2 regions of the Streptomyces sp. NPDC047017 genome follow, and region 2 is predicted to be linked to the other one. Evidence: predicted binding sites of a transcription regulator. Region 2 holds the regulator's gene; the other holds the start of a gene.
What was found. Region 2 encodes HrcA, which represses chaperone genes, less so after heat shock. Its sites were predicted from a motif close to TTNGCACTCNGNNNNNCNGAGTGCNAA; they were not measured.
Positions count from the first base shown of each region.

Region 1: groL (chaperonin GroEL) is a predicted target of HrcA. The motif match lies at 6,903-6,929, and genes of this name have one in related genera.

Region 1 is NZ_JBEYVW010000002.1:370,660-385,860, forward strand. It holds gene ABZ858_RS04965 (hypothetical protein) at 1-178, opposite strand, end outside; gene ABZ858_RS04970 (MurR/RpiR family transcriptional regulator) at 234-1,304, shown strand; gene murQ (N-acetylmuramic acid 6-phosphate etherase) at 1,414-2,355, shown strand; gene ABZ858_RS04980 (hypothetical protein) at 2,401-2,985, shown strand; gene ABZ858_RS04985 (NADH:flavin oxidoreductase) at 3,769-4,902, opposite strand; gene groL (chaperonin GroEL) at 5,119-6,741, opposite strand; gene ABZ858_RS04995 (cold-shock protein) at 7,120-7,323, opposite strand; gene ABZ858_RS05000 (ubiquitin-like small modifier protein 1) at 7,755-8,030, opposite strand; gene thrC (threonine synthase) at 8,027-9,313, opposite strand; SAM riboswitch class I at 9,331-9,494, opposite strand; gene ABZ858_RS05010 (glucosyl-3-phosphoglycerate synthase) at 9,677-10,621, shown strand; gene ABZ858_RS05015 (hypothetical protein) at 11,164-11,886, opposite strand; gene ABZ858_RS05020 (trehalose-6-phosphate synthase) at 12,060-13,490, shown strand; gene otsB (trehalose-phosphatase) at 13,544-14,404, opposite strand; gene ABZ858_RS05030 (DUF3263 domain-containing protein) at 14,490-14,732, opposite strand; gene ABZ858_RS05035 (extracellular solute-binding protein) at 14,993-15,201, opposite strand, start outside.
Region 2 is NZ_JBEYVW010000020.1:89,577-104,777, forward strand. It holds gene ABZ858_RS29285 (16S rRNA (uracil(1498)-N(3))-methyltransferase) at 1-346, opposite strand, end outside; gene ABZ858_RS29290 (nitronate monooxygenase) at 343-1,485, opposite strand; gene dnaJ (molecular chaperone DnaJ) at 1,664-2,800, opposite strand; gene hrcA (heat-inducible transcriptional repressor HrcA) at 2,801-3,817, opposite strand; gene ABZ858_RS29305 (MBL fold metallo-hydrolase) at 3,965-4,696, shown strand; gene ABZ858_RS29310 (DUF3097 domain-containing protein) at 4,729-5,532, shown strand; gene hemW (radical SAM family heme chaperone HemW) at 5,627-6,859, opposite strand; gene ABZ858_RS29320 (ATP-binding SpoIIE family protein phosphatase) at 6,909-8,804, opposite strand; gene ABZ858_RS29325 (long-chain fatty acid--CoA ligase) at 9,447-11,321, opposite strand; gene lepA (translation elongation factor 4) at 11,698-13,566, opposite strand; gene rpsT (30S ribosomal protein S20) at 13,835-14,101, shown strand; gene holA (DNA polymerase III subunit delta) at 14,455-15,201, opposite strand, start outside.

The DNA of each region.
Region 1 (15,201 bases), on a different contig from region 2:
GTCCGGCGACGTACCGCGCGCCCTCCGGCCACTGCTCCACCCACCAGCGGCGCTGCACGACGGAGTCCTCGACGAGGGAGACCACGTCGGCCTGGGCGACCTCGCCCGCCACCAGATCGGCCAGGACGAGGGCGCGGGCGGCGTGCAGGGCCTGCTCCAGGGGGCTGAGGGGATCCATGGCTCCATTGTGCGCACTCTTGACCGCACCTCCGCCCGGAAAATATCTTTCACATGTGACCCAGGACGTGAAGGAAATTTTCGCAGGCGCGGGCGCGAGCGCCGGTGCGAGCGCTGGTCCGGGTGCTGGTCCGGGCGCCCGTGCGAGCGCCGGTCCGGGCGCCGGTGCGGGCGGTCCGGGTGCCGGTGCGGGCGGTCCGGGTGCCGGTGCGGGCGCGGCCCCCGGCCTCGCGCCGCCTCCCGCGCCCGCCGCCCTCGCGGCCAAGGTACGCACGCTCGCGCCCTCCATGACCCGCTCCATGCAGCGCGTCGCCGAGGCGGTGGCGGGCGACCCGGCCGGCTGCGCGGCGCTCACGGTCACCGGCCTGGCCGAACTCACCGGCACCAGCGAGGCGACCGTCGTGCGCACCGCCCGGCTGCTCGGCTACCCCGGCTACCGCGATCTGCGGCTGGCCCTCGCGGGCCTCGCCGCCCAGCAGCAGTCCGGCCGCGCGCCCGCCATCACCACCGACATCGCGGTGGACGACCCCATCGCCGACGTGGTCGCCAAGCTCGCCTACGACGAGCAGCAGACCCTCGCCGACACCGCCGCCGGGCTCGACACGGTCCAGCTCGGCGCGGCCGTCGCCGCGCTCGCCGCCGCCCGCCGTACCGACGTGTACGGCATCGGGGCCTCCGGCCTGGTCGCCCAGGACCTCACCCAGAAACTGCTGCGCATAGGGCTGATAGCGCACGGGCACAGCGACCCGCACCTCGCCGTCACCAACGCGGTGCAGCTGCGCGCGGGGGACGTGGCGATCGCGATCACCCATTCGGGTTCCACCGGGGACGTGATCGAGCCGCTGCGCGCCGCCTTCGAGCGGGGGGCGACCACCGTGGCCATCACCGGCCGCCCCGACGCGCCCGTCACGCAGTACGCCGACCACGTCCTGACCACCTCCACCTCCCGCGAGAGCGAGCTGCGGCCCGCCGCGATGTCCTCGCGGACCAGCCAACTGCTGGTGGTGGACTGCCTGTTCGTCGGGGTGGCGCAGCGCACGTACGAGTCGGCGGCGCCGGCGCTGGCGGCGTCGTACGAGGCACTGGCCCACCGGCACCGCCCGCGCGACGGCAGCCGGCGCCCGTAGCCGGGGACCGGGCCCCGAAGCCCGAAAACCCGACGCCCCGAAGCCCGGAAGCCCGGAAGCCCGGAAAACCGTAGCCCGTAGCCCGAAGCCCGGAAAGAGCCGCCCCTTCATGTCCTCCACCTCCCCCTACGGTGCGCTGCGCGCCGAACTGGAGTCGCTGACCACCGAGGCGTTCCGCCCGGAGCTGTCCGAGATCGACCGGCTGCCCACGCTGGAGATCGCGCGGCTGATGAACGCCGAGGACACGGCCGTGCCCGCCGCCGTGGCCGAGCGGCTGCCGCAGATCGCCGCCGCGATCGACGCGGTGGCCGCGCGGATGGCCCGCGGCGGCCGGCTGATCTACGCGGGCGCGGGCACGGCCGGCCGGCTGGGGGTGCTGGACGCCTCCGAGTGCCCGCCGACCTTCAACACCGACCCCGCGCAGGTCGTCGGCCTGATCGCGGGCGGCCCGCAGGCGATGGTGACCTCGGTCGAGGGCGCGGAGGACTCCCGGGAACTGGCCGTCGAGGCGCTCGACGCGCTCAAGCTGACCCCGGACGACACGGTGGTCGGCATCTCGGCCTCCGGGCGCACCCCGTACGCCATCGGCGCGGTCGAGCACGCCCGGGCGCTCGGCGCGCTCACCATCGGGCTGGCCTGCAACAAGGACAGCGCGCTCGCGGCCGCCGCCGAGCACGGCATCGAGATCGTCGCCGGGCCCGAACTCCTCACCGGCTCCACCCGGCTGAAGGCGGGCACGGCCCAGAAACTCGTCCTGAACATGCTCTCGACGATCACGATGATCCGGCTGGGCAAGACGTACGGGAACCTGATGGTGGACGTGCGCGCCTCCAACGAGAAGCTCCGCGCCCGGTCCCGCCGGATCGTCGCCCTCGCCACCGGGGCGCCGGACGAGGAGATCGAGAAGGCGCTGGCGGCCACCGACGGTGAGGTGAAGAACGCCATCCTGGTCCTGCTGACCGGCACCGACGGCACCACGGCCGGGCGCCTGCTGGCCCAGACGGACGGCCATCTGCGCGCGGCGCTGGAGCGGGGCCGGTCCCGGGCCTGACGCCGCTGCCGCCCGGCGGGCTCCGCGTTCTACGCTGGGGGGACCATGAACCACGCCCAGCTCACCGCCCTAGGCCGAGCCCTCCGTCTCCTCGGTGAGCACGGCGAGGCACTCACCGCCGACACGCCCGACGCGCAGTTGCACGAGGTGAAGGGGGATCTGCGGCGGGCCCTGGACCTGCTGGAGGAGAGCGTCACCACGGCCGCGGCCGCCACCCGCTGCCCCGAGCATCCCAACGGGCCGGTGGACACCGGCGCGCCCGATCTGTGCCTGCTGTGCGAGACCCGGCGGCGGGCCGCCCGCCGTTCCGAGGTGGACGGCGCGTACGCGGCGTACGCCCGGCCGGCCGCCGGGGCCGCCGCGCCCGTCCCGTCCCGCTACGGCGTGCGCGAGGACCGGCCGCAGCCCCAGCAGCGCTGGCTGCCGGAGCTGTGGAACGGGCGGGAGTGGCAGCTGTGCGGTACCCCGCGCCGGGACCGGCGCGAGGCGGAACTGTTCATCGCCGCCCAGCGCCGCGGCCCGCGCACCGCGATGGCCTACCGGCTGGTGCACGAGTTCACCGACTACGAGGTGGTACGGATCTGGGGCACGCCCGTCCGGGTCGACATCGAGCCGATGAACGGCCCGTGACCGGGAACACCCGGCACAGCCCGCCCCACCGGTGGACGGCCACCCTGGCAGCCGGTCGGCCTCCCGGCCTGGGGGGTCGGCTCCCAGCCCGGGGACGGCTCCCGGCTGAGGGGCGATCTCCGGCCGAGGTGCGGCTGACGACCGTGGGACGGCGCTCCGGCGGACGACCGGAGTGAGCCGCCGGAGCCGGCACCCGACCGCCGGACGGGACCGGCCATCGCCCGGCCCGGGAACGGCCTCTGGCAGGCAGCCCCCGGCGGACGGCCTCCGGCGGACGACCGGAAGGAGCCGCCCACCCGGGCGGCGGCCGGCGCGAGCCACCGGCCGGACGACAGCCGGAGCGCCCGCCGCCTGGACGGCGGCCCGAGTGGGCCATTGGCCAGGCAGGCAACAGCCGGAGCGGGCCGGCCCCCGGAGCGAACCGGCACCCGACCGCCGGACGGGACCGGCCATCGCCCGGCCCGGGAACGGCCTCTGGCAGGCAGCCCCCGGCGGACGGCCTCCGGCGGACGACCGGAAGGAGCCGCCCACCCGGGCGGCGGCCGGCGCGAGCCACCGGCCGGACGACAGCCGGAGCGCCCGCCGCCTGGACGGCGGCCCGAGTGGGCCATTGGCCAGGCAGGCAACAGCCGGAGCGGGCCGGCCCCCGGAGCGAACCGGCACCCGACCGCCGGACGGGGCCGGCCGTCGCCCGGCCCGGGAACGGCCTCTGGCAGGCAGCCCCCGGCGGACGGCCTCCGGCGGACGGCCGGAAGGAGCCGCCCGTCCGGCACCGCCCGGCACTCAGGTCAGCGTCTTCAGTGCCGCCGCGTCGTACGGCCGCAGTTCGGTGAAGCGGTCGGTGAGGATCTTCGCGGCCCACTCCGGGTCCTGGAGCAGCGCGCGGCCGACGGCCACCATGTCGAACTCGTCGCGCTCCAGCCGGTCCAGGAGGTTGTCGATGCCCTGGACCGGGGAGCCCTCGCCCTGGAACGCCTTGACGAAGTCGCCGTCCAGGCCGACCGAGCCGACGGTGATGGCCGGCTTGCCGGTGATCTTCTTCGTCCAGCCGGCCAGGTTCAGGTCCGAGCCGTCGAACTCGGGCCGCCAGTAGCGGCGGGTGGAGGCGTGGAAGGCGTCGACGCCGGCCGCGGCCAGCGGCGTGAGGATCGCCTCCAGCTCCTCGGGGGTCTGCGCCAGGCGGGCCTGGTAGTCCTGCTGCTTCCACTGCGAGTAGCGGAAGATGACCGGGAAGCCGGACGAGACCCGCTCGCGGACCGCCGCGACGATCTCCGCGGAGAACCGGGCGCGGGCCACCGGGTCGCCGCCGTAGGCGTCGGTACGGCGGTTGGTGCCCTCCCACAGGAACTGGTCCAGCAGATAACCGTGGGCGCCGTGGAGTTCCACCCCGTCGAAGCCGATGCGCTCGGCGTCGGCCGCGGCCTGCGCGAACGCGCCGATCACGGCGTCCAGGTCGGCCCGCGTCATCGCCGTGCCGGTGGGCTCGGCGTCCGCGGCCACCAGGCCGGAGGGGCCGACTGCCGGGGCGTCGGCGAAGGGCGGCTCGCCCTGCTTGCGGACCATGCCGATGTGCCACAGCTGCGGGACGATCGTGCCGCCCGCCGCGTGCACGTCCTCGGCCACCCTCGCCCAGCCGGCGAGCTGCTCCTCACCGTGGAACCGGGGCACCCGGTCGCTGCTCCCGGCCGACTCGTGGCCGACGTAGGTGCCCTCGGTGACGATCAGGCCGACGCCGGCGGCGGCGCGGCGGGCGTAGTAGGAGCGCACGTCCGCACCGGGGACGCCGCCCGGCGAGAACATGCGGGTCATCGGCGCCATCGCGATCCGGTTGGGGACGGTGAGGCCGTTCAGCGCGATCGGGCGGGAGAGGATCTGGGCCGCGCGGGAGGCGGGCGGCGTGGTGACGGTGACGGTCACGTGGGGGCTCCTCGTGAGGGCGGGCGGGCGAACCGGTTGGTATGTGCGCGTGCATTGTTGCAGGTGCTTAACGGACAGCGCGAGCGCGCGGCCCGGCATTCCCGCCCGGCACGGGAATCCGCGCGTGACCCCGGACACGCCCGAGGGCGGCACCCCCTGCCACTGGCAGGAAGTGCCGCCCTCGTACGGAAGGACTAGTACCGATCCCCGGAAGGATCAGAAGTCCATGTCACCGCCCGGCATGCCGCCCGGAGCGGCCGCGGCGGCCTTCTCCGGCTTGTCGGCGATGACGGCCTCGGTGGTGAGGAACAGCGCGGCGATCGACGCGGCGTTCTGCAGCGCGGAGCGCGTCACCTTCGCCGGGTCGATGATGCCCTCGGCGACCAGGTCGACGTACTCGCCGGTCGCGGCGTTCAGGCCGTGGCCCGGGGTCAGGTTGCGCACCTTCTCCACCACGACACCGCCTTCGAGGCCGGCGTTGACGGCGATCTGCTTCAGCGGGGCTTCGAGGGCCAGCTTGACGGCGGCGGCACCGGTGGCCTCGTCGCCGTCCAGCTCCAGCTTCTCGAACACCTGGGTGGCCTGCAGCAGGGCCACGCCGCCACCGGCGACGATGCCCTCCTCGACGGCCGCCTTGGCGTTGCGCACGGCGTCCTCGATGCGGTGCTTGCGCTCCTTCAGCTCCACCTCGGTGGCGGCGCCGGCCTTGATGACCGCGACACCGCCGGCGAGCTTCGCCAGGCGCTCCTGCAGCTTCTCGCGGTCGTAGTCCGAGTCGCTGTTCTCGATCTCGGCGCGGATCTGGTTGACCCGGCCGCCGACCTGCTCGGAGGAGCCGGCACCGTCGACGATGGTGGTCTCGTCCTTGGTGATGACCACCTTGCGGGCCTTGCCCAGCAGGTCGAGGGTGGCGTTCTCCAGCTTGAGGCCGACCTCCTCGGAGATGACCTCGCCGCCCGTGAGGATGGCGATGTCGCCGAGCATGGCCTTGCGGCGGTCGCCGAAGCCCGGGGCCTTGACGGCGACGGACTTGAAGGTGCCGCGGATCTTGTTGACCACCAGGGTCGACAGGGCCTCGCCCTCGACGTCCTCGGCGATGATCAGCAGCGGCTTGCCCGACTGCATGACCTTCTCCAGGAGCGGGAGCAGGTCCTTGACGGAGCCGATCTTGGAGTTGGCGATGAGGATGTAGGGGTCCTCGAGCGACGCCTCCATGCGCTCCATGTCGGTCGCGAAGTAGGCGGAGATGTAGCCCTTGTCGAAGCGCATGCCCTCGGTGAGCTCAAGCTCCAGACCGAAGGTCTGCGACTCCTCGACGGTGATGACGCCTTCCTTGCCGACCTTGTCCATCGCCTCGGCGATCAGCTCGCCGATCTGCGTGTCGGCGGCGGAGATGGAGGCGGTGGAGGCGATCTGCTCCTTGGTCTCGACCTCCTTGGCCTGGTCGAGCAGGGCGGCGGAGACGGCCTCGACGGCCTTCTCGATACCGCGCTTGAGAGCCATCGGGTTGGCACCGGCGGCCACGTTGCGCAGGCCCTCGCGGACCAGGGCCTGGGCGAGCACGGTCGCGGTGGTCGTACCGTCGCCGGCGACGTCGTCCGTCTTCTTGGCGACTTCCTTGACCAGCTCGGCGCCGATCTTCTCGTACGGGTCCTCCAGCTCGATCTCCTTGGCGATGGAGACACCATCGTTGGTGATCGTGGGGGCGCCCCACTTCTTCTCAAGGACGACGTTGCGGCCCTTGGGGCCGAGGGTGACCTTGACGGCGTCGGCGAGCTGGTTCATACCGCGCTCAAGGCCGCGCCGCGCCTCCTCGTCGAACGCGATGATCTTGGCCATGTGAAGTGGTCCCTCCAGGACTGGGGGTGATTCCTCCGGACCGCGCCCGCGCCCGCGACGGACGGCTCGCCGGCCTGTGGTTCCTTGCACCACGGGGCCCGCGGGCCTCACCGACCCGGTCCTCTTTTGTCACTCTCACCTTCAGAGTGCTAACGCAATGATTAGCACTCGGCCTAGGAGAGTGCAAGCGCCCATCGGGGGTACCGGGCGGTACTCAGCCCGGGGCGAACACGGGCGCGCCGCGGTGGCGGGCCCCGGCGGCGGGCCCCGGCGGCGGGCCGGCCGGCCTCGCTCCGCCGCGCGCACGCCTGAGAGCCCGCACCCCGGTGAGGTGCGGGCTCTCAGGGACGAGAAGATCGCTTGTGGTGGTCGCGCGATTCAGGCCGTGACGCGGACCATGTCGGCCTGCGGGCCCTTCTGGCCCTGCGAGATCTCGAACTCGACCCGCTGACCCTCTTCCAGCGAGCGGTAGCCGTCCATCTGGATCGCGCTGTAGTGGACGAAGACGTCCGCCCCGCCGTCGACCGCGATGAAGCCGTACCCCTTCTCCGCGTTGAACCACTTGACGGTGCCCTGAGCCATGCCTAACTCCCCTATTACTGGCCCTTGCACAGATCCGCACTTCGCGGACCCGGGTCAGACCTCACTCCCCGTGGACCGGGGGCGTGCGCCGGAACGCGTCGACCGCGGCTGAATGTATCTGCCCAACTGCCGTCTGCAACAGGTCAATCGGACGAGAATTCTGGACGGGAGCGGTCCGGAATGTGGTGAGAATTCGACTGAACCCCGGGCAAGTCGGGCCCCATAAACAAGACAAATGCCACGAAAAGCCCGCGCACTTTGGCTACTTCTTGACGGCGGGCGCCCGGGGAAAAGGGGCTTCCCGAACCGGAGATCAGGAGCGCGTGCCCCAACTGTACCGCGCTCAATCACACTGAATTGCCCCCTCCGCTTCTGGCGCGGAGGGGGCAATTCAAGGAACAGCCGGGCACGGCAATTACCGAAGGTAACGATCAGCCGCCGGCGACCGCCGGAATGATCGACACACCGGCGCCGTCCGGCGTGACGGTCTCCAGGCCCTGCTCGAAGCGGACGTCGTCGTCGTTGACGTAGACGTTGACGAAGCGGCGCAGCTTGCCCTGGTCGTCCAGGACGCGGGCGGCGATGCCCGGGTGGTTCTGCTCCAGGCCGGAGATGACCTCGGCGAGGGTGGCGCCCTCGGCCTTCACCTCGGCCTGGCCGCCGGTGTAGGTGCGCAGGATGGTGGGGATGCGAACGGTCACGCTCATGCGAGGCCAGCCTCTCGGAAGGAGTCCAGGTTCGGGCGGATGGTGGCGGTGAGGCCGGTGCCGGCCACCGCGTCCAGGGTCTTCAGGCCGTCGCCGGTGTTGAGGACGACGGTGGTCTTCGCGGGGTCGAGGAGGCCGTCGTCGATCAGCTTCTTCGTCACGCCGACCGTCACCCCGCCCGCCGTCTCGGCGAAGATGCCCTCGGTGCGGGCCAGCAGCTTGATCGCCTCGACCACCTGCGCGTCGGTGACGTCCTCCACGGCGCCGCCGGTGCGGCGCGCGATGTCCAGGACGTAGGGGCCGTCGGCCGGGTTGCCGATGGCGAGGGACTTGGCGATGGTGTCCGGCTTCTGCGGGCGCACCACGTCGTGCCCGGCCTTGAAGGCGGTGGACACCGGGGAGCAGCCCTCGGCCTGGGCACCGAAGATCTTGTACGGCCGGTCCTCGACCAGCCCCAGCTTGATCAGCTCCTGGAGGCCCTTGTCGATCTTGGTGAGCTGGGAGCCGGAGGCGATCGGGACGACGAGCTGGTCGGGCAGCCGCCAGCCGAGCTGCTCGCAGATCTCGTACGCCAGGGTCTTGGAGCCCTCCGCGTAGTACGGCCGCAGGTTGACGTTGACGAAGCCCCAGCCCTCGCCGGCCGGGTCGCCGATCAGCTCCGAGCAGAAGCGGTTCACGTCGTCGTAGTTGCCCTCGATGCCGACGAGTTCGCCGCCGTAGATCGCGGCCATGACGACCTTGCCCTGCTCCAGGTCGTGCGGGATGAACACGCACGAGCGCAGGCCGGAGCGGGCGGCGGCGGCGCCGACGGCGCCGGCCAGGTTGCCGGTGGAGGAGCAGGACAGGGTGGTGAAGCCGAAGGCGCGGGCGGCCTCCAGGGCCTGGGCGACCACGCGGTCCTTGAAGGAGTGCGTGGGGTTGCCCGAGTCGTCCTTGACGTACAGGCCGCCGGTCACGCCGAGTTCGGCGGCGAGGCGGTCGGCCTTGACCAGCTTGGTCCAGCCGGGGTTGAGGTTCGGCTTGTCCGCGACGTCCGCGGGGACGGGGAGCAGCGGGGCGTAGCGCCAGATGTCGGCGGGGCCGGCCTCGATCCGCTTGCGCAGTTCCTCGGTGTCGTAGGCCGAGAAGTCGTAGGCGATCTCCAGCGGGCCGAAACACTCCTCGCAGGCGAAGACCGGTCCGAGCGGGACGCGGTGGCCGCATTCGCGGCAGCTGAGCGCCGCGGCGGGGCCGAGGTCGACGGAGGGGGAGTCGGTGCTGGTGGCAACTGTCTGCACAGCCATGGAGGCGAGGCCCTTTCTCCTCATCTTCCTCACGACGCATCTCGCCGTGAGACGGATTTGGCACCTTCCCTAGCCGGGGAGCCTCGCGGTGGCGATCGGAGAATCGTCGATCGGTACGAGACCGGCTGGAGGGTTGCCGGGGCTTCATCGGGCCGTGTCCCTCTGCCCCTCTGGATGAGCGGTATTCGATTGTGCGCGGCGGTGACCCCGGCATGCGGGGGCCGTCCGCGTTGTTCAAGACTGTAACCGAAGGCCAGGACGGTGCGAGATAGTCGTCCGAACCGCGAGACGGATCACACGGTGATCCGGTCCGGACCGGCTGCGGGCAGCAGCGCATCGCGCAGGAGTGAGGAGCCGTCGACCGTGCTGGAAGAAGTCGAGCGCTGGCTGAGGACGCGTTCCTGGTCCGTGGCCGATCGCCCGCTGCACACGGTGCTGGCCGCCAAGCGGGTGAGCGGTGCGACGGTCAGCGTGGTGCTGCCCGCGCTCGACGAGCAGGAGACGGTCGGGGAGATCGTCTCGGTGATCCGCCGCGATCTGGTCGAGCGGGCGCCGCTGGTGGACGAGATCGTGGTCGTCGACTCCGGCTCCACCGACCGCACCTCGGAGGTGGCCGCCGCCGCGGGCGCCCGGGTGGTGCACCGCGACGCGATCCTGCCGCGGCTGCCCGCGCTGCCCGGCAAGGGCGAGGTGCTGTGGCGCTCGCTGCTGGTCACCCGCGGGGACGTGATCTGCTTCGTCGACGCCGACCTGCGGGAGTTCTCCGCCGACTTCGTCACCGGGATCGTGGGCCCGCTGCTCACCGAGCCGGACGTGCAGCTGGTCAAGGCGATGTACGACCGCCCGCTGGCCGGTGCGGCCCGGCAGGGCGGCCGGGTCACCGAGCTGATGGCGCGCCCGCTGCTCAACATGCACTGGCCGCAGCTGGCCGGCTTCGTGCAGCCGCTCGGCGGCGAGTACGCGGCCCGCCGCTCGCTCCTTGAGCAGCTGCCGTTCCCGGTCGGCTACGGGGTGGAGCTGGGCATGCTGGTGGACGCGCTGCACCTGGCCGGCCTGGACGCGCTCGCGCAGGTCGACGTGGGTGTGCGCAAGCACCGGCACCAGGACGGGCAGGCCCTCGGCCGGATGGCCGCCGCCATCTACCGCACCGCCCAGCTCCGCCTGGCCCGCGGCCACCTGATCCGCCCCGCCCTCACCCAGTTCGAACGCGGCGAGACCGGCTTCGAGCCCCGCACCTACTCGGTGGACACCGAGGAACGACCGCCGATGACCGAGATCGCGGAGTATGCGGCACGGCGGGTGGCTTGAGCGGGGGGCGGCGGGGGCCTGAGCAGGAAGCCCACCGGGTGAGCTGAGTATGAGGGCCGGGTCGCCCGCGGGACCGGTCGCCCGCGGACCGGGGGACTCGGTGGGCCCGGTCGGCCCGGTGCGCCCGGTCGGCCCGGTGCGCCCGGTCGGCCCGGTGCGCCCGGTCGGCCCGGTGCGCCCGGTGCGCCCGGTGGGCCGGAGCGGGCGGCTCAGCGAGCCGGGCCGCCCGCGCGCGGCCAGTGCGACGGGTGCGACGGGTGCGACGGGTCAGGGGGCCGGGAGGACCGGTCGGGCAGGTGGGCCGGTCGGGCCGGGTGGGCCGGTGAGCCGGTCGGGCCAGGTGGGCCGGTGAGCCGGTGAGCCGGTCGGGCCAGGTGAGCCGGTCGGGCCAGGTGAGCCGGTGAGCCGGTCGGGCCCGGCGGACGTGCGGGCCGGGTGGGCCAGGTGGGCCGGTGAGCCGGTCGGGCCCGGCGGACGTGCGGACCGGTCGGACCGGTGAGCCGGTCGGGCCCGGCGGACGTGCGGGCCGGGCGGGCCCGTTGTCAGCCTGCCGCGCCGTCCGACCAGCGCCAGCGGCCTGCCGCGTCCTGTGCGCAGGTCAGGTACTCGCCGCCCTTGCCGTAGGTGCTCAGGCCGTGGTGGCGGGCGGCGCAGAACTGGCCGTCGGCGTAGCAGTTGCCGGCGGGGCTGGTGATCGCGCACGCCTTGCTGCCACCGCTGCCACCGCTGCCACCGCTGCCTCCGGTGCCGCCACTGCTGCCGCTGCCGCCGCCCGTGCCGGTGCCGCCCGTGGTGGAGTTCGTCTTCTTCGGGGCCGGGGTGGACAGCGGGTGGCCGGCGCAGTCGTGGCCGTCGCGGGCCACCGTGAAGGTCACCTCGTCCCCGCCGGTCCCGCCGCGCTGCTCGCAGACCTTCTCACCGGACCGCCAGGAGGCGGCCCGCGCGCCGGTGCCCTGGAGGTGGACGGCGTAGCGCAGGTGCCCGGCCTCGGCGGCGGCCACGGCGGTGCCGATGCCGGAGCCGGTGTAGTCGCGCAGCGTCGCGGACGGCGTCGGAGTCGGAGTCGGAGTCGGCGTGGGTGTAGGGGTGGGTGTCGGTGTCGGCGGTTCCGTGCTCGGGGCCGGGGCCGGGGCCACCGCCGCCGGGGTGGACGGCGCCGCCTTCGGCGTCCCCGGGGCGCCGTCGTCGCAGCCGGCCAGGGCCAGCGCGCCGGCCGCGAGCAGCGCGGCCGTGCCGGCGAACCGGCGTATTCGTACGAGTCGCATGGAACCCACCCCTCACCGACCGCCCCGCGCGGCACCCGGGACGGCATCACTGACATGCACCGCACATCTTCACGGTCTTCACATCCTTCTCACAACCCGTCGGGCGGCGGAATCCCGACCGGCCCGCCACCGCGTACGTTTGAGCGTTCGAAGGCCGGGCTAGGTTGAGGACCATGGCTTCAACGCACGGTGCCGAGGTGCTGGTCGCCTCCAATCGCGGTCCGGTTTCGTACGAGCGGGCCGAGGACGGCTCGCTGCACGCGAAACGCGGCGGCGGCGGACTGGTCTCCGGACTGTCCGCGATCGGCCCGGACGCGGGCGCGGTATGGGTGTGCGCCGCGCTCGGCGAGACCGACCGGGAGGCCGTGCGCCGCTTCGAGGGCGGCCGCAGGCTGCCGGCCGAGGACACCGGCGGGCAGCGGGTCCGGATGCTCGACATCGCCCCGGACGTCTTCTCCGACGCCTACAACGGCATCGCCAACTCGGTGCTCTGGTTCGTCCACCACATGCTCTACCAGACCCCGCTGGAGCCCGTCTTCGACGCGGAGTTCCGGCGCCGCTGGGCCTCGTACGAGAGCTACAACCGGTCCTTCGCCGAGGCGCTGGCCGAGGAGGCCGCCGAGGGCGCGGCCGTGGTGGTGCAGGACTACCACCTGACCCTGGTCCCCGGGATGCTGCGCGATTTCCGGCCCGATGTGCGCATCGGGCACTTCTCGCACACGCCGTGGGCGCCGGTGGACTACTTCCGGATGCTGCCCGACGACATCGCCGAGCAGGTGCTGCGCGGCATGCTGGGCGCGGACCGGCTGGGCTTCCTCACCCAGCGCTGGGCGGACGCCTTCACCGGCTGCTGCGAGGCGCTGGCCGGCGGGCTCGGCGGCACCCGGATCGGGGTGCACGGGCTGGGCGCGGACGGGGAGTTCCTGCGGGAGCGCTCGCGCCGGGCCGACGTCAAGGAACGGATGGCCGCGCTGCGCGAGGAGATCGGCGCGGCGCCGGACGGCGGGGCGCGCCGCACGATCGTACGGGTGGACCGTACCGAGCTGTCCAAGAACATCGTGCGCGGGCTGCTGGCGTACCGGCAGCTCCTGGAGGACCGCCCCGAGTGGCGCGAACGGGTCGTCCACGTCGCCTTCGCCTACCCCTCGCGGCAGGATCTCGCCGTCTACCGGGAGTACACGGCCGAGGTGCGGCGGCTGGCCGAGGAGATCAACGCGCGGTTCGGGACGCCCGGCTGGACGCCGGTCGTGCTGCACGTCAAGGACGACTTCGCACGGTCGCTGGCGGCGTACCGGATCGCGGACGTGGCCCTGGTCAACCCGATCCGCGACGGCATGAACCTGGTCGCCAAGGAGGTGCCGGTCGTCTCCGACGCGGGCTGCGCGCTGGTGCTGTCGCGGGAGGCGGGCGCGTACGCGGAACTCGGCGAGGACGCGGTGCCGGTGAACCCGTTCGACGTGGTGGGGACGGCGGCGGCGCTGGACGAGGCGCTGCGCATGCCGGGGACCGAGCGGGCGGAGCGGTCCAAGCGGCTGGCCGCCGCCGCCACCGCGCTGCCGCCCGCCCAGTGGTTCCTCGACCAGCTGGGCGAGCTGAACGCCTGAGCGGCCGGGGCCGCCGGGACACGCCTGGGGCCGCCGGGGAGATCAGAGGGAGGTCAGAGGCGGGCGGCCAGGGCGCGCAGCAGGTCCACCACCCCGGCCGGGCCCGGCACCACCAGGTCCGCCCGGTCCGACAGCTCCGTCACCTCGGCGCTGCCGCTGCACACCAGGACGCCCGGTACGCCGTCGGAGCGGAGTTCGCCGACCGCGGTGAAGGCGGGCAGGTCGCCCAGGTCGTCGCCGGCGAAGAGGACGGAGCCGGCGCCGGCGCCGCGGACGTGGTCCAGCAGGGCGGCGCCCTTGTCCATGCCCGCGGGGCGCAGTTCGAGGACCATCCGGCCCGGCTCGACGATCAGCCCGTGCCGGACGGCCAGGCCGGTGAGCGGGTCGCGCAGGGCCTCGAAGGCGGCCTGCGGGTCCTCGGCGCGGCGGGTGTGCACCGCCAGGGAGCGGCCCTTCTCCTCGATCCAGGTGCCCTGCCAGGCGCCGATCCGGTCCAGGAAGCCCGGCAGTTCGGCGCGGACGGCGGCGACGCCGGGGTGCGGGGCGGGGGCGGTGACGGTGCCGGTGGCGGCGTCCCAGCGCTCGGCGCCGTAGTGGCCGAGGACGACCAGGTGTTCCAGTCCGGGGACGCCCGCGAAGCCGCCGTTGCGCACCGCGACCCCGGCGGGGCGGCCGGTGACCACCGCGACGGAGGCCACCTTCGGGGCGAGCGCGGCGAGCGCGGGCACCGCGTCCGGGTGCGCCCTGGCCTGGTCCGGGTCGGACACGATCGGGGCGAGCGTGCCGTCGAAGTCGAGCGCGATCACCGCGCGCTCCGGCCGTGCCAGCAGCGCGGCGAGCCCGTCCCGGCCGGCCGGTGTGGCGGGCGCCGGCAGGGCGGGGGCGGGGTTGGTCGAGTCCGTGTCGTGGCCCATACGCCGAACCTATCCACACCCGGGCCGTCGCACTCCTCGACGACGGGGACGGGCGTCGCCCTCCGGGCCGGGACCGCGCGCCGGCTCAGCGTTCGGCGCGGCGGGCGTCCCGCACCCGGCGCAGCCGGTTGACCGTGACCGGGTCGTGCGCGAGGGCCCGGGTGTCGTCGAGGAGGGCGTTGAGGAGCTGGTAGTAGCGGACGGGGGACAGCCCGAGTTCCTCGCGGATCGCGCGTTCCTTCAGGCCGGGGCCGGTGAAGCCGCGCCGCTCCAGGGCGAGGATGTCCCGCTCCCGGCGGCCGAGCCCCGGCCCCTCGCCCCGGCCCACCCTCCCGGCCTCCGCCTCGGCGCCTTCCGCCACGGCCCCGGTGCCCTCCGCCACGCCGTCGACGTCCTCCGCGTCCCCGGCCGCGCCTCCGGCACCCTCCGCGTCCCCGGCACCCTCCGCGTCCCCGGCAGGATCCTCCGCCACGCCCTCGGCGTCCTCCGCCTCCCCCGCCGCGCCCCCCGCGTCCCCGCTGCCCTGCACGTCCATACCCGGCACCGTAGCCCCCGCCGCCGACAACGGCGCGCCCGGGCGGCAGTCCGTCAGCCCGCGTTCTCCGCGGCCTCCGCCTGGGCCGCCGTGTTCTGCAGCTGGTCCAGGACCGCGGCGGGGTCGCCGGCGGGGCCGACCGTGCTGCCGATGCGCTTCTTGACGTCCGAGCTGACCCGGGCCCAGGAGGTCTTGCCGACCGGGTAGAGCTGGGCGAGCGGCAGTTCCTCCAGGAACGGCCACAGGTTCTTCTCCTGCCGGT
Region 2 (15,201 bases):
AGCGGGAGGCCGCCCACGGCACGATCGCGTCCACGCCGACCTCGGTCATGGTCTCCACGGCCAGTTCGCCGCGGTCGCCCTTGGGCAGCGCCTGGACGACGGTGATGCGCGGGGACTCCGGGGGCTCCTCGCGCACGGGTTCCAGGCCGGCCACGACGAGGCGGTCCTTGCCCTCGGCGGCCTTCACCGCGCCCTCGGTCCAGCGTCCGCGCCCGTCGGTGAGCACGACCTCCTCGCCGGGCCGCAGCCGCTTGACCGCGACCGCGTGCCGTCCCTCGGGTCCGTCGACCACGCACTCGGGGCCGACGCCGTCGAGCCGGTCGACGACGAACACCGGCTTGGTCATCGCCGCTCACCTCCCGCCTGGCCGTGACCCGCCTGGCCGTGACCCGCCTGGCCGTGTCCGGCCGGGCCGGGTGCGGACAACGCTGTCCGGGCGGCGTCCAGTTCGGCCGCCAGTACGTCCACCAGCTCGGCGGCGGGCAGCGCGCGGGCCATGCGGTGGCCCTGCCCGGCCCACAGCGCCATGCCCTGCGGGTCACCGGCCTTCGCGGCGGCCTTGCGCAGGGGCGAGGTGAGGTGGTGGACCTCCGGGTAGGCGGCGGGCGCGTACCGGCCGTGCTCGCGCAGGAAGCGGTTGACCAGGCCGCGGGCGGGGCGCCCGGAGAAGGCGCGGGTCAGTTCCGTGTGCGGGAACAGCGGGTCGGTCAGGGCCTGCTTGTGCAGGGCGTGCGCGCCGGACTCGGCGGTGGCGAGGAAGGCCGTGCCGAGCTGGGCGGCGCTCGCGCCGGCCGCCAGGACGGCGGCGATCTGGCTGCCGCGCATGATGCCGCCGGCGGCGATCACCGGCAGGTCGACGGCCTCGTGGACCTGGGCGACCAGGGAGAGCACGCCGATGCCCGCGCCGTCGTTCTCCGGCCGGTCGCGGTGGGCGCCCTGGTGGCCGCCGGCCTCCACGCCCTGCGCGATCACCGCGTCCGCGCCCGCCCGCCGCACGGCCAGGGCCTCCTCGACGGTGGTCACGGTGACCAGGACGTGACTGCCCACACGGTGCAGGGAGTCGACGATCTCGCGGGTGGGCACGCCGAAGTGGAAGGAGACCACCGGGACCGGGTCGTCCAGCAGGACGGCGAGTTTGACGTCGTAGCCGTCGTCGCCGCCGCACTCGGGATCGCCCAGCTCCGTCTCGTACCAGGTGGCCTCGCCGGCCAGTTGCTGGGCGTAGAGGTCGACGGTGCCGGACTCCGCGTGCTCGGGCTGCGGCATGAAGACGTTCACGCCGAAGGGGCGGCCGGTCAGCCCGCGCACCTGCTTGATCTCCTGGTACATGCCGTCGGCCGTCTTGTACCCGGCGGCCAGGAAGCCCAGCCCGCCGGCCTCGGACACGGCGGCGGCCAGCTGCGGCCCGGAGGGGCCGCCCGCCATCGGTGCCTGCACGATCGGATGAGGGAAGAGATCGGTCAGCGCGGACAGTGCGGAGGACATGTGCGCATGGTGTCACGTCCTGCGCACGGCTCCGAATCCGGGCATCCCTTGGCATATGCCAGAGGCAGCCACCGTGATCAGTGGCTGCCTCCAGGGTCCGCCGCCGTGCCCGGACGTGTCCGCCACCCTGCCCGGACGTGTCCCCCCGCTGTGCCCGTACGGCCTTCGCCGCGGTGCCTCAGCGGCCGTTGAACGCGTCCTTCAGCCGTGAGAACAGGCCCTGCTGGCCGGGCTGGAACTGCCCCGTCGGGCGCTCCTCGCCGCGCAGTTCGGCCAGCTCGCGCAGCAGGCGCTCCTGTTCCGGGTCGAGCTTGGTCGGGGTGGTGACCTCGACATGCACGATCAGGTCGCCCCGGCCGCCGCCGCGCAGGTGCGTGACGCCCCGGCCGTGCAGCGGGATCGACTGGCCGGACTGGGTGCCGGGCCGGATGTCGACCTCCTCCAGGCCGTCCAGGGTCTCCAGCGGCACCTTGGTGCCGAGGGCCGCCGCGGTCATCGGGATGGTGACCGTGCAGTGCAGGTCGTCGCCGCGCCGCTGGAAGGTCGAGTGCGGCAGCTCGTGGATCTCCACGTACAGATCGCCGGCCGGGCCACCGCCGGGGCCGACCTCACCCTCGCCGGCCAGCTGGATGCGGGTGCCGTTGTCCACACCCGCCGGGATCTTCACCGTCAGGGTGCGGCGGGCACGGATCCGGCCGTCGCCCGCGCACTCCGGGCACGGGGTCGGCACGACCGTGCCGAAACCCTGGCACTGGGGGCAGGGCCGGGAGGTCATGACCTGGCCCAGGAAGGACCGGGTGACCTGCGAGACCTCACCGCGGCCGCGGCACATGTCACAGGTCTGCGCGGTGGTGCCGGGCGCCGCGCCCTCGCCGTTGCAGGTGGTGCAGACGACGGCCGTGTCGACCTGGATCTCCTTGGTCGTCCCGAAGGCCGCCTCGTCCAGCTCCACCTCCAGCCGGATCATCGCGTCCTGGCCGCGGCGGGTGCGCGAGCGCGGCCCGCGCTGCGAGGCCGTGCCGAAGAACGCGTCCATGATGTCGGAGAAGTTGCCGAACGCGCCGGCGCCGAAGCCGCCCGCGCCGGCCCCGCCGGACTGCGAGAGCGGGTCGCCGCCGAGGTCGTAGACCTGCTTCTTCTGCGGGTCCGAGAGCACCTCGTAGGCGGCGTTGATCTCCTTGAACCGCTCCTGGGTCTTCGGATCGGGGTTGACGTCCGGATGCAGCTCGCGCGCGAGCCGCCGGAACGCCTTCTTGATCTCATCCTGCGACGCGTCGCGGCGCACGCCGAGAACGGCGTAGTAGTCCGTGGCCACTTACGACTCCGCCAGGATCTGTCCGACGTACCGTGCCACTGCGCGTACCGCTCCCATCGTTCCCGGGTAGTCCATGCGGGTCGGTCCGACCACGCCGAGCTTGGCCACTGCCTCGCCCCCCGAACCGTAACCGACCGACACGATGGACGTGGAGTTGAGTCCTTCGTGGGCGTTCTCGTGACCGATGCGCACGGTCATGCCCTGGTCCTGTGTCTCACCGAGCAGCTTCAGCAGGACGACCTGCTCCTCCAGCGCCTCCAGCACGGGCCGGATGGTGAGGGGGAAGTCGTGCCCGAAGCGGGTGAGGTTGGCGGTGCCGCCGATCATCAGCCGCTCCTCGTTCTCCTCGACGAGGGTCTCCAGGAGCGTGGACAGCACCGTGGCGACCGTCCCGCGGTCCTCCAGGTCGAAGCCGTCGGGCAGGTCCTCCACCAGCTGCGGCACGTCCGCGAAACGGCGGCCGGCGACCCGGCTGTTGAGCCGCGCCCGCAGGTCCGCCAGCGAGGTCTCGCCGAACGGGGCCGGGCAGTCGACCATCCGCTGCTCGACCCGGCCGGTGTCCGTGATCAGCACCAGCATCACCCGCGCCGGCGCGAGGGAGAGCAGCTCCACGTGCCGCACGGTCGAACGCGTCAGCGACGGGTACTGCACGACGGCGACCTGTCGGGTCAGCTGCGCCAGCAGCCGCACCGTACGGGCCACCACGTCGTCGAGGTCGACGGCGCCGTCCAGGAAGTTCTGGATGGCGCGCCGCTCCGGCGCGGTCATGGGCTTGACCCCGGCCAGCTTGTCGACGAAGAGGCGGTACCCCTTGTCGGTGGGGATACGGCCCGCGCTGGTGTGCGGCTGGGCGATGAAGCCCTCGTCCTCCAGGGCCGCCATGTCGTTGCGGACGGTGGCCGGTGAGACGCCGAGGTTGTGCCGCTCGGTGAGGGCCTTGGAGCCGACCGGCTCCTCGGTGCCGACGTAGTCCTGGACGATCGCGCGCAGCACCTGAAGCCTTCGCTCACTGAGCATCGCGCACACCTCCAGAGTCGTCCCTCGGCTCCCGCCTGGCACTCGGCGCATACGAGTGCCAGCATTCCCGGGCCCAGTGTACGGCCGTCGGGTACGGGGCGGGCAAGGCCGGGGCGGCCGGCCGCCGGGGAACGCTAGCGTCCGGGTATGACGGTCACTTGGGAAGAGGTCGGCTGGGAGCGGATCGCGGACGGGGTGGGGCGGGTGCGCCTGCCTGGCTGGGACTGCACGGTGGGGCTGGTGGTCGGGGACGGGGCGGCGCTGCTGGTGGACGCGGGGTCGAGCCGCGCGGAGGGCGCACGGTTGCGAACGCGGGCGCGGGAACTGGCGGGCTCCCCTGTGACACTTCTCGCGCTGACCCATGCCCACTTCGACCATGTCTTCGGGGCGGCGGAGTTCCCGGAGGCCGAGGTCTTCGCCGCCGCGGGGGCGTGCGTCGTCCTCGGCGACGAGCGCGGGCGCGCGGAGCTGCGCGCGGACGCGGTGCGCCACGGACTGGACGCGCGGGCCGCCGAGGAGGCCGCGGCGGCGCTGGTACGGCCCGGCCGCGAGGTCGCGGACCGGCTGGCCGTGCCGCTGGGCGGCGGGCGGGAGGCGCTGCTCGCGGACGTGGGTCCCGGCCACACCGCGCACGACCTCGCCGTGGTGGTGCCGGGCGGGCGGCCGGTGGTGTTCTGCGGCGACCTCGTCGAGGAGTCCGGTGAGCCCCAGGCGGGTCCCGACGCGGTGCCGTCCCGGTGGCCCGCCGCGCTGGACCGGCTGCTGGAACTGGGCGGCCAGGACGCGCTGTACGTGCCCGGGCACGGCGCGGTGGTCGACGCCGCCTTCGTCCGGGCGCAGCGGGACGCGCTGGCGGCGCGCTTCGGCGTGTCGCGCTGATCATCGTCCTGGCTCTCCCTATCGTCACTCGAATGCGCCAGTACTCCGCCGATCTGACCCCTCCCTGGAAGAAGCCGAAGGCCGTTGCCGAGGTCCCGGCCGAGCCGGGGCTCGTGGTGGAGGAGCCGGCCACCGGTTTCTGCGGCGCGGTGATCCGCTGCGAGGCGGGCACGGTGACCCTGGAGGACCGCTTCGGCAAGCACCGGGTCTTCCCCTTGCAGCCGGGCGGGTTCCTGCTGGAGGGCAGGCCGGTGACGCTGGTGCGCGCCGCCGCCGGCCCGGTGCGCGCCGCCCGTACGGCCTCCGGTTCCGTCGCCGTCCCCGGCGCACGCGCGCGCGTGGCCCGTGCCGGGCGGATCTATGTGGAGGGCCGGCACGACGCCGAGCTGGTCGAGAAGGTGTGGGGCGACGACCTGCGTATCGAGGGTGTCGTCGTGGAGTACCTGGGGGGCGTCGACGACCTGCCCGCGATCGTCGAGGAGTTCGCGCCCGGCCCGGACGCCCGCCTCGGCGTCCTGGTCGACCATCTGGTCCCGGGCAGCAAGGAGTGGCGGATCGCCGAGGCGGTGACCAGCGAGCACGCCCTGGTCGTCGGCCACCCGTACATCGACATCTGGGAGGCCGTGAAACCGTCCTCCCTCGGCATCCCGTCCTGGCCCCGGGTGCCCCGCGGCCAGGACTGGAAGACCGGCGTCTGCCGGACCCTCGGCTGGCCGGAGAACACGGGCGCCGCCTGGCAGGGCATCCTCGCCCGGGTGCGGTCGTACAAGGACCTGGAACCGGAGCTGCTGGGCCGGGTCGAGCAACTGATCGACTTCGTGACCGAGCCGGGGTAGGGCGGGGCCGGGCGCGGCCCGCAGGCCGCAGGCCGCGTGACCCGGTGCGGCTCAGTGCGGCTGGTGCGACTGCGGCTGGGGCGGCTGGTGCGGCTCAGTCCACCAGATCGCGTACCACCGCGTCCGCGAGGAGCCGCCCGCGCAGGGTGAGGGCCGCCCGGCCGCTGTCGTACGGCTCCCGCTGGAGCAGGCCGTCCGAGAGTGCCCTGCGGGACGCGGCGAGGCCCGCCTCGTGCAGCAGGTCCAGCGGGACGCCTTCCCGCAGCCGCAGCTCCAGCAGGACCCGCTCCACCCGGCGGTCCTCCGCGGTGAGGAGTTCGCGTCCGGCGCCCGGGGAGCGGCCGTCGGCCAGGGCCGCCGCGTACGCGCCGGGGTGCTTGACGTTCCACCAGCGCACGCCGCCCACATGGCTGTGCGCGCCGGGGCCCGCGCCCCACCAGTCCGCGCCGCGCCAGTACAGCTCGTTGTGCAGGCAGCGGGCGGCCTCGGAGGTGGCCCAGTTGGAGACCTCGTACCAGTCGAAGCCCGCCGCGGACAGCGTCTCCTCGGCGATCAGATAGCGGTCGGCGTGCACGTCGTCGTCGGTCATGGGGATCTCGCCGCGGCGGATGCGGCGGGCGAGCTGGGTGCCCTCCTCGACGATGAGGGCGTAGGCGGAGACGTGGTCGGGCCCGGCGGCCAGGGCCGCGTCCAGGGAGGCCCGCCAGTCGTCGTCGGACTCGCCGGGGGTGCCGTAGATCAGGTCGAGGTTGACATGCTCGAAGCCGGCCGCGCGGGCCTCGGCCACGCACGCCTCGGGGCGGCCGGGGGTGTGGGTGCGGTCGAGGACCCGCAGGACGTGCGGCCGGGCGCTCTGCATGCCGAAGGAGATCCGGTTGAAGCCGCCCTCCCGGAGGGCGGCGAGGTAGGCCGGGCCGACCGACTCCGGATTGGCCTCCGTGGTGATCTCGGCGTCCGGCGCGAGGCCGAACTCGTCGCGGACCGCCGCCAGCATCCGTACGAGGTCGCCGGCGGCGAGCAGGGTGGGCGTACCGCCGCCGACGAAGACCGTGCGGACCGGGCGCGGGTCGTCGCCGAGCACCTTGCGGGCGAGCCGGACCTCGTCGGCGAGGGTCTCGGCGTAGTTGTCGCGCGAGGCGAGCACGCCGCCGGTGCCGCGCAGCTCGGTGGCGGTGTACGTGTTGAAGTCGCAGTAGCCGCAGCGGGTCGCGCAGTACGGGACGTGCAGGTAGAACCCGAGGGGCCGGTCGGCCGCCCCGGCGAGCGCGGGAGTGGGCAGCGCGCCGTCGGCGGGGACGGGCTCGCCGTCGGGGAGTGCGGAAGGCATGCCCTCCATTGTCCAGCACCGCGCGGGTCGCCCGCGGATCGCCCGCGGCTCACTCCGCCTGGAGCACCAGCAGGGCCAGGTCGTCCTCGGGCGGACGCTCCCCGAACTCGTGCACCAGCCGCTGGATGCGTTCGGCGACGAGGTCCGCGTCGAGCCCGGCGCAGCCGGCCAGGGCGGCGGCGAGTCCGTCGCCGTCGTCGAACTGGCGCGTGCCCGAGCGCCGCTCGGTGACCCCGTCGGTGACGCACAGCAGGGTGTCGCCGGGGCGCAGCTCGAAGGTGTCGCAGACGTAGGTCTCGTCCTCGATGACACCGAGCAGGGTCTGCGGGCGGGCGACCGCGCGGACGTCGCCTGCCCGGGTGAGGAGCAGGGGCAGCGGGTGCCCGGCGCAGGCGAGGGTGCAGCGCACGCCGCCCTCGAAGGGGGCCAGCTCGCCGTAGAGCAGGGACAGGAAGCGGGTCTGCGGGCCGTCGCCGGGGGCGACCGGGCCGGCCAGGGCGCGGGCGGCGGCGTCGGCGGCCTCGGTGGCGTCGTCCAGGAGGAGCTGGTTGAGGCGGTCCAGGACGTCCGCGACGCCGTACCCCTCGCGGGCCAGCAGCCGCAGCCAGGGCCGGGCGAGCCCGATGACCACGGCGGCCTCGGGGCCCTTGCCCTGCACGTCGCCGACCGCGAAGCACCAGCGGCCGTCGCCGGCCGGGAAGAGGTCGTAGAAGTCGCCGCTGGGGCCGACCTGATCGCACGGCTCGTAGACGAGGGCGCTGCGCAGGCCGGGGATCTCGGCGACCGCGCCGGGCAGCAGCCCGCGCTGGAGCACGGCGCTGATGGTGGCCTGGCGGGCGTACTGCCGGGCCGCGCCGATGCCGAGCGCGACCCGGCGGCTGAGGTCCTCCACCAGGCCGGTGATCTCGTCGGGGAAGCGGAGCAGCCCGGCCCGGCCGATGACGAGGGTGCCGAGCGGCCGGCCGCCCGCGACCAGCCGGTAGGCGAGCGCGGCGCCCTCGGCCTCGCGCGGGCCCAGCGCCTGGCCGGGCCAGGGGTAGGGCTCGGGGCCGCCGGGCGGCGGGTCGTCGGTGGCGGGCGGCGGGTCCTTCTCCAGGGCCCGGCGCAGTTCCTCGATGCGGTTCTCGGTGCCGTGCCAGACCCGGGCGAGCCGCGGGCCGGGCGCGCCCTCGCTCCAGCCGCCGTCCTCGCCGTGGCTCAGCGAGCCCCAGCGGGCGGTGGACTCGTCCTCCAGCCACACCGCGCACCAGTCGGCCAGCCGGGGCACGATGAGCTGCCCGGTGAGCGCGGCGACCAGATTCTCGTCGAGCTGCCCGGCGAGCAGGTCGGATGCCTCCGCGAGGAAGGACAGCGCGCCGCGGCCCAGCCACTCGCGGTCGCGTTCGGCGCGCTGGGGCTCGGGCGCGAGGACGGCGGCGACGCCGAGTCCGGGGTCCCCGGCCGGGCCGGAGGGCTCGGGGGCGGCCTCCGCGGGCAGCCGCGCCCACACGGTCTTGGCGCCGGTGCGGTAGGTGATGCCCCATTCCTCGGCGAGCGCGGCGACCAGATGGAGGCCGCGGCCGTACTCCGCCGGTTCGTACGACGTCTCCCGGGCGTGGTCGCGGGGGGCGCGCGAGGGGTGGTGGTCGGACACCTCGACGACGCACGCGCCGGTGTCCGGCTCCAGCCGGCAGCTCAGCTCGACGTGGGTGCCGGCGTGCACGACGGCGTTGGTGACCAGCTCGCTGACGACCACCAGGACCTCGTCGGCCAGCCGGTCGGGCACGGCCAGGCCGAGGCCCCGCCACTCCCTGAACGCCGCCCGGACCAGGGCGCGGGCGGAACCGGGCGCGACGGGGCTGCCGGGCAGCGACGAACGCACCTGCGCGTACGTCCCCGGGTCCAGGTGCCCGGGTACCTCGAAGGCACGGGAGACGGTCTCCCGCTGTGTCGGAATGGCCCCCATCTGCAACTCCCGGGCATGCGCACGAAACGGTTCACCGACACCGACAGAGTGACAGACCGGCTGCACTCGTGAGCGATGAGTTACCGAAGTGGACAGCCGCGCGGGAGAACTGTGCTAGGAGAACGCCCGGGGCGGACGCAACCGGACGGGGAAGGACAGGTGTGGTCAGGGGTGGGCGTGGGGGCGGCGCGCGCGGGGCGGGGGGCACGGTGCCGAGCCGCGCCGGTCGGGGGCACGGGCGTCGGGAGGTCGGGGCCGGGGGCCCGTAGGGCAGTGTGGGGCGCCGGGGCCTCTGCGGAGCCGCGCAGGCCGGGGCGGCGTTCGCCGAGCCGCGCGGGCAGAGGCGTATCCGCTGGTCCAGGCCACCGCGCCGGCGGGCGAAGACCGGGGGCGAGGACGCCGCACCGGCGGGCGAAGATCCGGGGGGCGAAGACGCCGCACCGGCGGGCGAAGACCCGGGGGGCGAAGACGCCGCACCGGCGGGCGAAGACCCGGGGGGCGAAGACGCCGCGCGGAAGGCTCGCCCGCCGGGCACCCGTCGGCAGGCGCGGGCCGCCGAGGGGCTCGGCCCCCGGTGGCTGCCCGTGCGCCCGGTGGCTGCCCGCGCCCCCGGTGGCGCCCCGCGCCCCCGCCGGGCAGGCGTCACGCCTCCCGTGTGCCCGCGTACATCTCCTCGATCAGGTTCTTGTACTCGCGCTCCACCACCGGCCGCTTCAGCTTGAGGCTCGGGGTGATCTCGCCGTGCTCGACGTCGAGGTCGCGCGGCAGGAGGCGGAACTTCTTGATGGTCTGCCAGCGCTGCAGGCCCTCGTTGAGCTGCTTGACGTAGCCCTCGACCATCTCGACGGTCCGCGGGGCGGCCACGATCTCGGCGTACGCCTTGCCCCCCAGGCCGTTCTCCTGGGCCCACTCCTCGATCGCGGCCTCGTCGAGGGCGATCAGGGCGGTGCAGAAGTTCCGGTCGGCGCCGTGCACGAGGATGTTGGAGACGTACGGGCACACCGCCTTGAACTGGCCCTCGACCTCGGCGGGCGCGATGTACTTGCCGCCGGAGGTTTTGATCAGGTCCTTCTTGCGGTCGGTGATGCGCAGGTAGCCGTCCGGGGACAGCTCGCCGATGTCGCCGGTGTGGAACCAGCCGTCGGACTCCAGCACCTCGTCGGTCTTCTCGGGCAGCTTGTGGTAGCCCTGCATGATGCCGGGGCTGCGCAGCAGGATCTCGCCGTCGTCGGCGATCCGGACCTCGGTGCCGGGCAGCGGCTTGCCGACGGTGCCGGTGCGGTACGCCTCGCCGGGGTTGACGAAGGAGGCCGCGGAGGACTCGGTGAGTCCGTAGCCCTCCAGGACGTGGATGCCGGCGCCGGCGAAGAAGTAGCCGATCTCCGGGGCCAGGGCGGCGCTGCCCGACACGCAGGCGCGCAGCCGCCCGCCGAACGCCTCGCGGATCTTGGAGAAGACGAGGGTGTCGGCGACCTTGTGCTTGGCGGCCAGGGCGAAGGGCGCGGAGTGCAGGCCGGTGCGCTTGAAGTTGTCCTGGGTGACCTTGGCGTACTCGCGGCCGACCTCGGCGGCCCACTGGAAGATCTTGTACTTGGCGTTGCCGCCGGCCCGCGCCTTGGCGGCGACGCCGTTGTAGACCTTCTCGAAGATGCGCGGCACGGCCGCCATGTAGGTGGGCTGGACCACCGGCAGATTGTCGATGATCTTGTCGACGCGGCCGTCCACAGCGGTGACGTGCCCGACCTCGATCTGCCCGGAGGTGAGGACCTTGCCGAAGACGTGCGCGAGCGGCAGCCACAGGTACTGCACGTCGTCGGGCCCGATCAGGCCGGTGGAGGCGATCGCCTTCGCCATGTACGCCCAGCTGTCGTGCGCGAGGCGCACGCCCTTGGGGCGGCCGGTGGTGCCGGAGGTGTAGATGAGGGTGGCGAGCTGGTCCTTGGTGATCGCGCCGACCCGCTCCTTGATCAGCTCGGGGTGCTCGTCCAGGTAGGCGGTGCCGCGCCGCTCCAGCTCGTCGAGGGTGAGCACCCGCTCGTCGCTCCGCACGCCCGCCGGGTCGATGACGACGACATGGTGCAGGTCGGGCAGCTCGGCGCGCTTCTCGGCCGCCTTGGCCAGCTGGGCGGCGTTCTCCGCGATGAGCACCTTGCTCTCGGAGTCGGCGAGGATGAAGGCGGACTCGTCGGCGTTGGTCTGCGGGTAGATCGTGGTCGTGGCCGCGCCCGCGCACATGATGCCGAGGTCGGCGAGCAGCCACTCCACCCGTGTGGAGGCGGCGAGCGCGACGCGCTCCTCGGGCCGTACGCCCAGCGCGATGAGGCCGGCGGCGACGGCGTGCACACGCTCGGCGGCCTGCGCCCAGCTGAGCGACTTCCACTCGTCCGGGCCCTGACCGGAGGCCGCCGGCACCGGGTACCGGTAGGCCTCGGCGTCCGGTGTGGCCGCCACGCGCTCCAGGAAGAGGGCCGCCACGGACGGCGGACGGTTCTCGATCAGGGTCTGTGCGTCGCTCACGACATCCTCCGGGGCCCGCGACAGTGCGGCGGCTGGCTCAGGTACGGCTGGGTTGACTCACGGGTGACTGGTCGTTCGGGCTGCTGGTCTCCGGACCGTCGGCCTCGGACCGCTGGTCTCGGGCTGTCGGTCACGGACCGCTGGTCTCGGGCTGTTGGTCTCGGCTGTTGGTCTCGGCTGTTGTTTAACTCACGAGTAACTATGGAGCAGGCATCAGAGTAAAGGGCGACCGGCCACCGCGTAAGGGGCTGTGGCCTGTCAGTTCCCCCACGTCGCGGGGGTCCGCACGCGAAGGGGTCCGCCGTACTTGCGTACGACGGACCCCGATTCACCCGGTCCACCGGGCCGGCGCGCGCCCGCTGCGGGCGAGGGCCGGTTACTTCTTGCCCTTGGCCGATCCCGCGCTGTCGTCGCTGGAGAGCACCGCGATGAACGCCTCCTGGGGAACCTCCACGGAACCCACCATCTTCATGCGCTTCTTGCCCTCCTTCTGCTTCTCCAGCAGCTTCCGCTTGCGCGAGATGTCACCGCCGTAGCACTTGGCGAGGACGTCCTTGCGGATGGCGCGGATGGTCTCGCGGGCGATCACGCGCGAGCCGATGGCGGCCTGCACGGGCACCTCGAAGTTCTGCCGCGGGATCAGCTCGCGCAGCTTGGCGACGAGCCGGACGCCGTACGCGTACGCCTGGTCCTTGTGGGTGATCGCCGAGAAGGCGTCCACCTTGTCGCCGTGCAGCAGGATGTCGACCTTGACCAGGGAGCTGGACTGCTCGCCGGTGGGCTCGTAGTCCAGCGAGGCGTAGCCGCGGGTCTTCGACTTGAGCTGGTCGAAGAAGTCGAAGACGATCTCCGCGAGCGGCAGGGTGTAGCGGATCTCGACGCGGTCCTCGGAGAGGTAGTCCATGCCGAGCAGCGTGCCGCGCCGGGTCTGGCACAGCTCCATGATCGCGCCGATGAACTCGGTGGGCGCGAGGATCGTGGCCCGCACCACCGGCTCGTACACCTCGTCGATCTTGCCCTCGGGGAACTCGCTCGGGTTGGTGACGGTGATCTCGGCGCCGTCCTCCATGATCACGCGGTAGACCACGTTGGGGGCGGTGGCGATCAGGTCGAGGCCGAACTCGCGCTCCAGCCGCTCGCGGATCACGTCCAGGTGCAGCAGGCCGAGGAAGCCGACGCGGAAACCGAAGCCGAGGGCGGCGGAGGTCTCCGGCTCGTAGACCAGCGCGGCATCGTTGAGCTGGAGCTTGTCCAGCGCCTCGCGCAGCTCCGGGTAGTCGGACCCGTCCAGCGGGTACAGCCCGGAGAACACCATCGGCTTGGGGTCCTTGTACCCGCCGAGCGCCTCCGTGGCGCCCTTGTGCTGGCTGGTGACGGTGTCACCGACCTTGGACTGGCGGACGTCCTTCACACCGGTGATCAGATAGCCCACCTCGCCGACGCCCAGGCCGTCGGCGGGCAGCATCTCCGGGGAGTTGGTGCCGATCTCCAGCAGCTCGTGGGTGGCACCGGTGGACATCATCCGGATCCGCTCGCGCCTGTTGAGCTGGCCGTCGATGACACGGACGTACGTCACCACGCCCCGGTAGGAGTCGTAGACCGAGTCGAAGATCATCGCGCGGGCGGGGGCATCCTTGACGCCGACCGGCGCCGGGATCCGCTCGACCGCCCGGTCGAGCAGCGCCTCCACGCCGAAGCCGGTCTTGGCGGACACCTTCAGCACGTCGTCGGGGTCGCAGCCGACCAGGTTCGCCAGCTCCTCGGCGAACTTCTCCGGCTGCGCGGCCGGCAGGTCGATCTTGTTCAGGACCGGGATGATCGTAAGGTCGTTCTCCATCGCCAGGTAGAGGTTGGCGAGGGTCTGCGCCTCGATGCCCTGGGCCGCGTCGACCAGGAGGATGGTGCCCTCGCAGGCGGCCAGCGACCGGGAGACCTCGTAGGTGAAGTCGACGTGCCCCGGCGTGTCGATCATGTTGAGGATGTGCGTGTTGCCGGGGTCGTGGGTGGGAGCCCACGGCAGACGCACCGCCTGGGACTTGATCGTGATGCCGCGCTCGCGCTCGATGTCCATGCGGTCGAGGTACTGGGCGCGCATCTGCCGCTGCTCGACCACACCGGTCAGCTGCAGCATCCGGTCGGCGAGAGTGGACTTGCCGTGGTCGATGTGCGCGATGATGCAGAAATTGCGGATCAGCGCCGGGTCGGTACGGCTCGGCTCGGGCACATGGCTGGGGGTCGCGGGCACGCAGGGTCCTGATTCTTGAGGCGTCCGCATACGTCTGCTGGTGCGTCTGCGGTCTCGGGTCGGATCGATACGTAGTCTTTCCATGGTCCCATGCCCGGCGGGGACCAGGGAGCGGCGACCGGGGAGCGGCCACCGGTTTGGGCCGCGGGCGGGCCGCTGGTAGTGTGGGCGGCTGTGTCTCATGCCCTCTCAGCGCGAGGCACGACCCAAGAAATCACCGGTTGCGGGACCCCAGCGGCCCCGTGCCAGAACCTGAAAAGGCTCATTCGTGGCGAACATCAAGTCCCAGATCAAGCGGATCAAGACCAACGAGAAGGCGCGGCTGCGCAACAAGGCCGCCAAGTCCTCTCTGAAGACCGCGATCCGCAAGGCCCGCGAGGCCGCTGCCGCGGGTGACGTCGAGAAGGCCACCGAGTACCAGCGCGCTGCCGCGCGCCAGCTCGACAAGGCCGTCTCCAAGGGCGTCATCCACAAGAACCAGGCCGCCAACAAGAAGTCGGCGCTGGCTTCCAAGGTCATCGCGCTCAAGGGCTGAGTTTCCCGACTTGACGCCGGACGGAACCGGGCGGGCCCTCTCTCATCCGCCCCCGACCGGCACCCCGGACCCGTGCGCGGCCTGCGTTCGCCACGCGGGCATGGGTCCACCGGCTTGAACCGAAGGCCCCGGCGGCTTCCCCTTCTCGGAGGGAGCGGCCGGGGCCTTCGGGCTGTGCGGGGGGCTGCCGCAGCGGGGGGCTCTGCCACAGCGGGCGCGGGGCTGTCGCAGCGGGCGCGGGGCTGCCGCAGCGGGCGGCGCTGTCGTTCCGGTCGGGGACGGTCCGGTGAGCCGTACCGGACGAGCGCGGGCGTTATCCGCGTCCTCGCGACCTTGCCGGACCAGCGCGGGCGCTATCCGCGTCCTCGCGACCGGGCCGCCCGGGCGATGATCACCACCGCCTTCTCCAGGGCGTACTCCGGGTCGTCGCCGCCGCCCTTCACGCCCGCGTCCGCCTCGGCCACCGCGCGCAGGGCGACGGACACCCCGTCCGGGGTCCAGCCGCGCATCTGCTGCCGGACGCGGTCGATCTTCCAGGGCGGCATGCCCAGCTCGCGCGCCAGATCGGCGGGGCGTCCGCCGCGCGCGGAGGACAGCTTCCCGATGGCCCGCACGCCCTGCGCCAGCGCACTGGTGATCAGCACCGGGGCCACGCCGGTGGCGAGCGACCACCGCAGCGCCTCCAGGGCTTCCGCCGCCCGGCCCTCGACGGCCCGGTCGGCGACGGTGAAGCTGGACGCCTCCGCGCGGCCGGTGTAGTAGCGCCCGACGACGGCCTCGTCGATCGTGCCCTCCACGTCGGCGACCAGCTGCGAGGCCGCCGACGCCAGCTCCCGCAGATCACTGCCGATCGAGTCCACCAGCGCCTGGCACGCCTCGGGCGTCGCCGAACGCCCCAGCACGCGGAACTCCCCGCGGACGAAGGCGAGCCGGTCGGCCGGCTTGGTCATCTTCGGGCAGGCCACCTCCCGCGCGCCCGCCTTGCGCGCGGCGTCCAGCAGCGCCTTGCCCTTCGCGCCGCCCGCGTGCAGCAGCACGAGCGTGATCTCCTCGGCGGGCGCGGCGAGATACGCCTTCACGTCCTTGACCGTGTCGGCCGA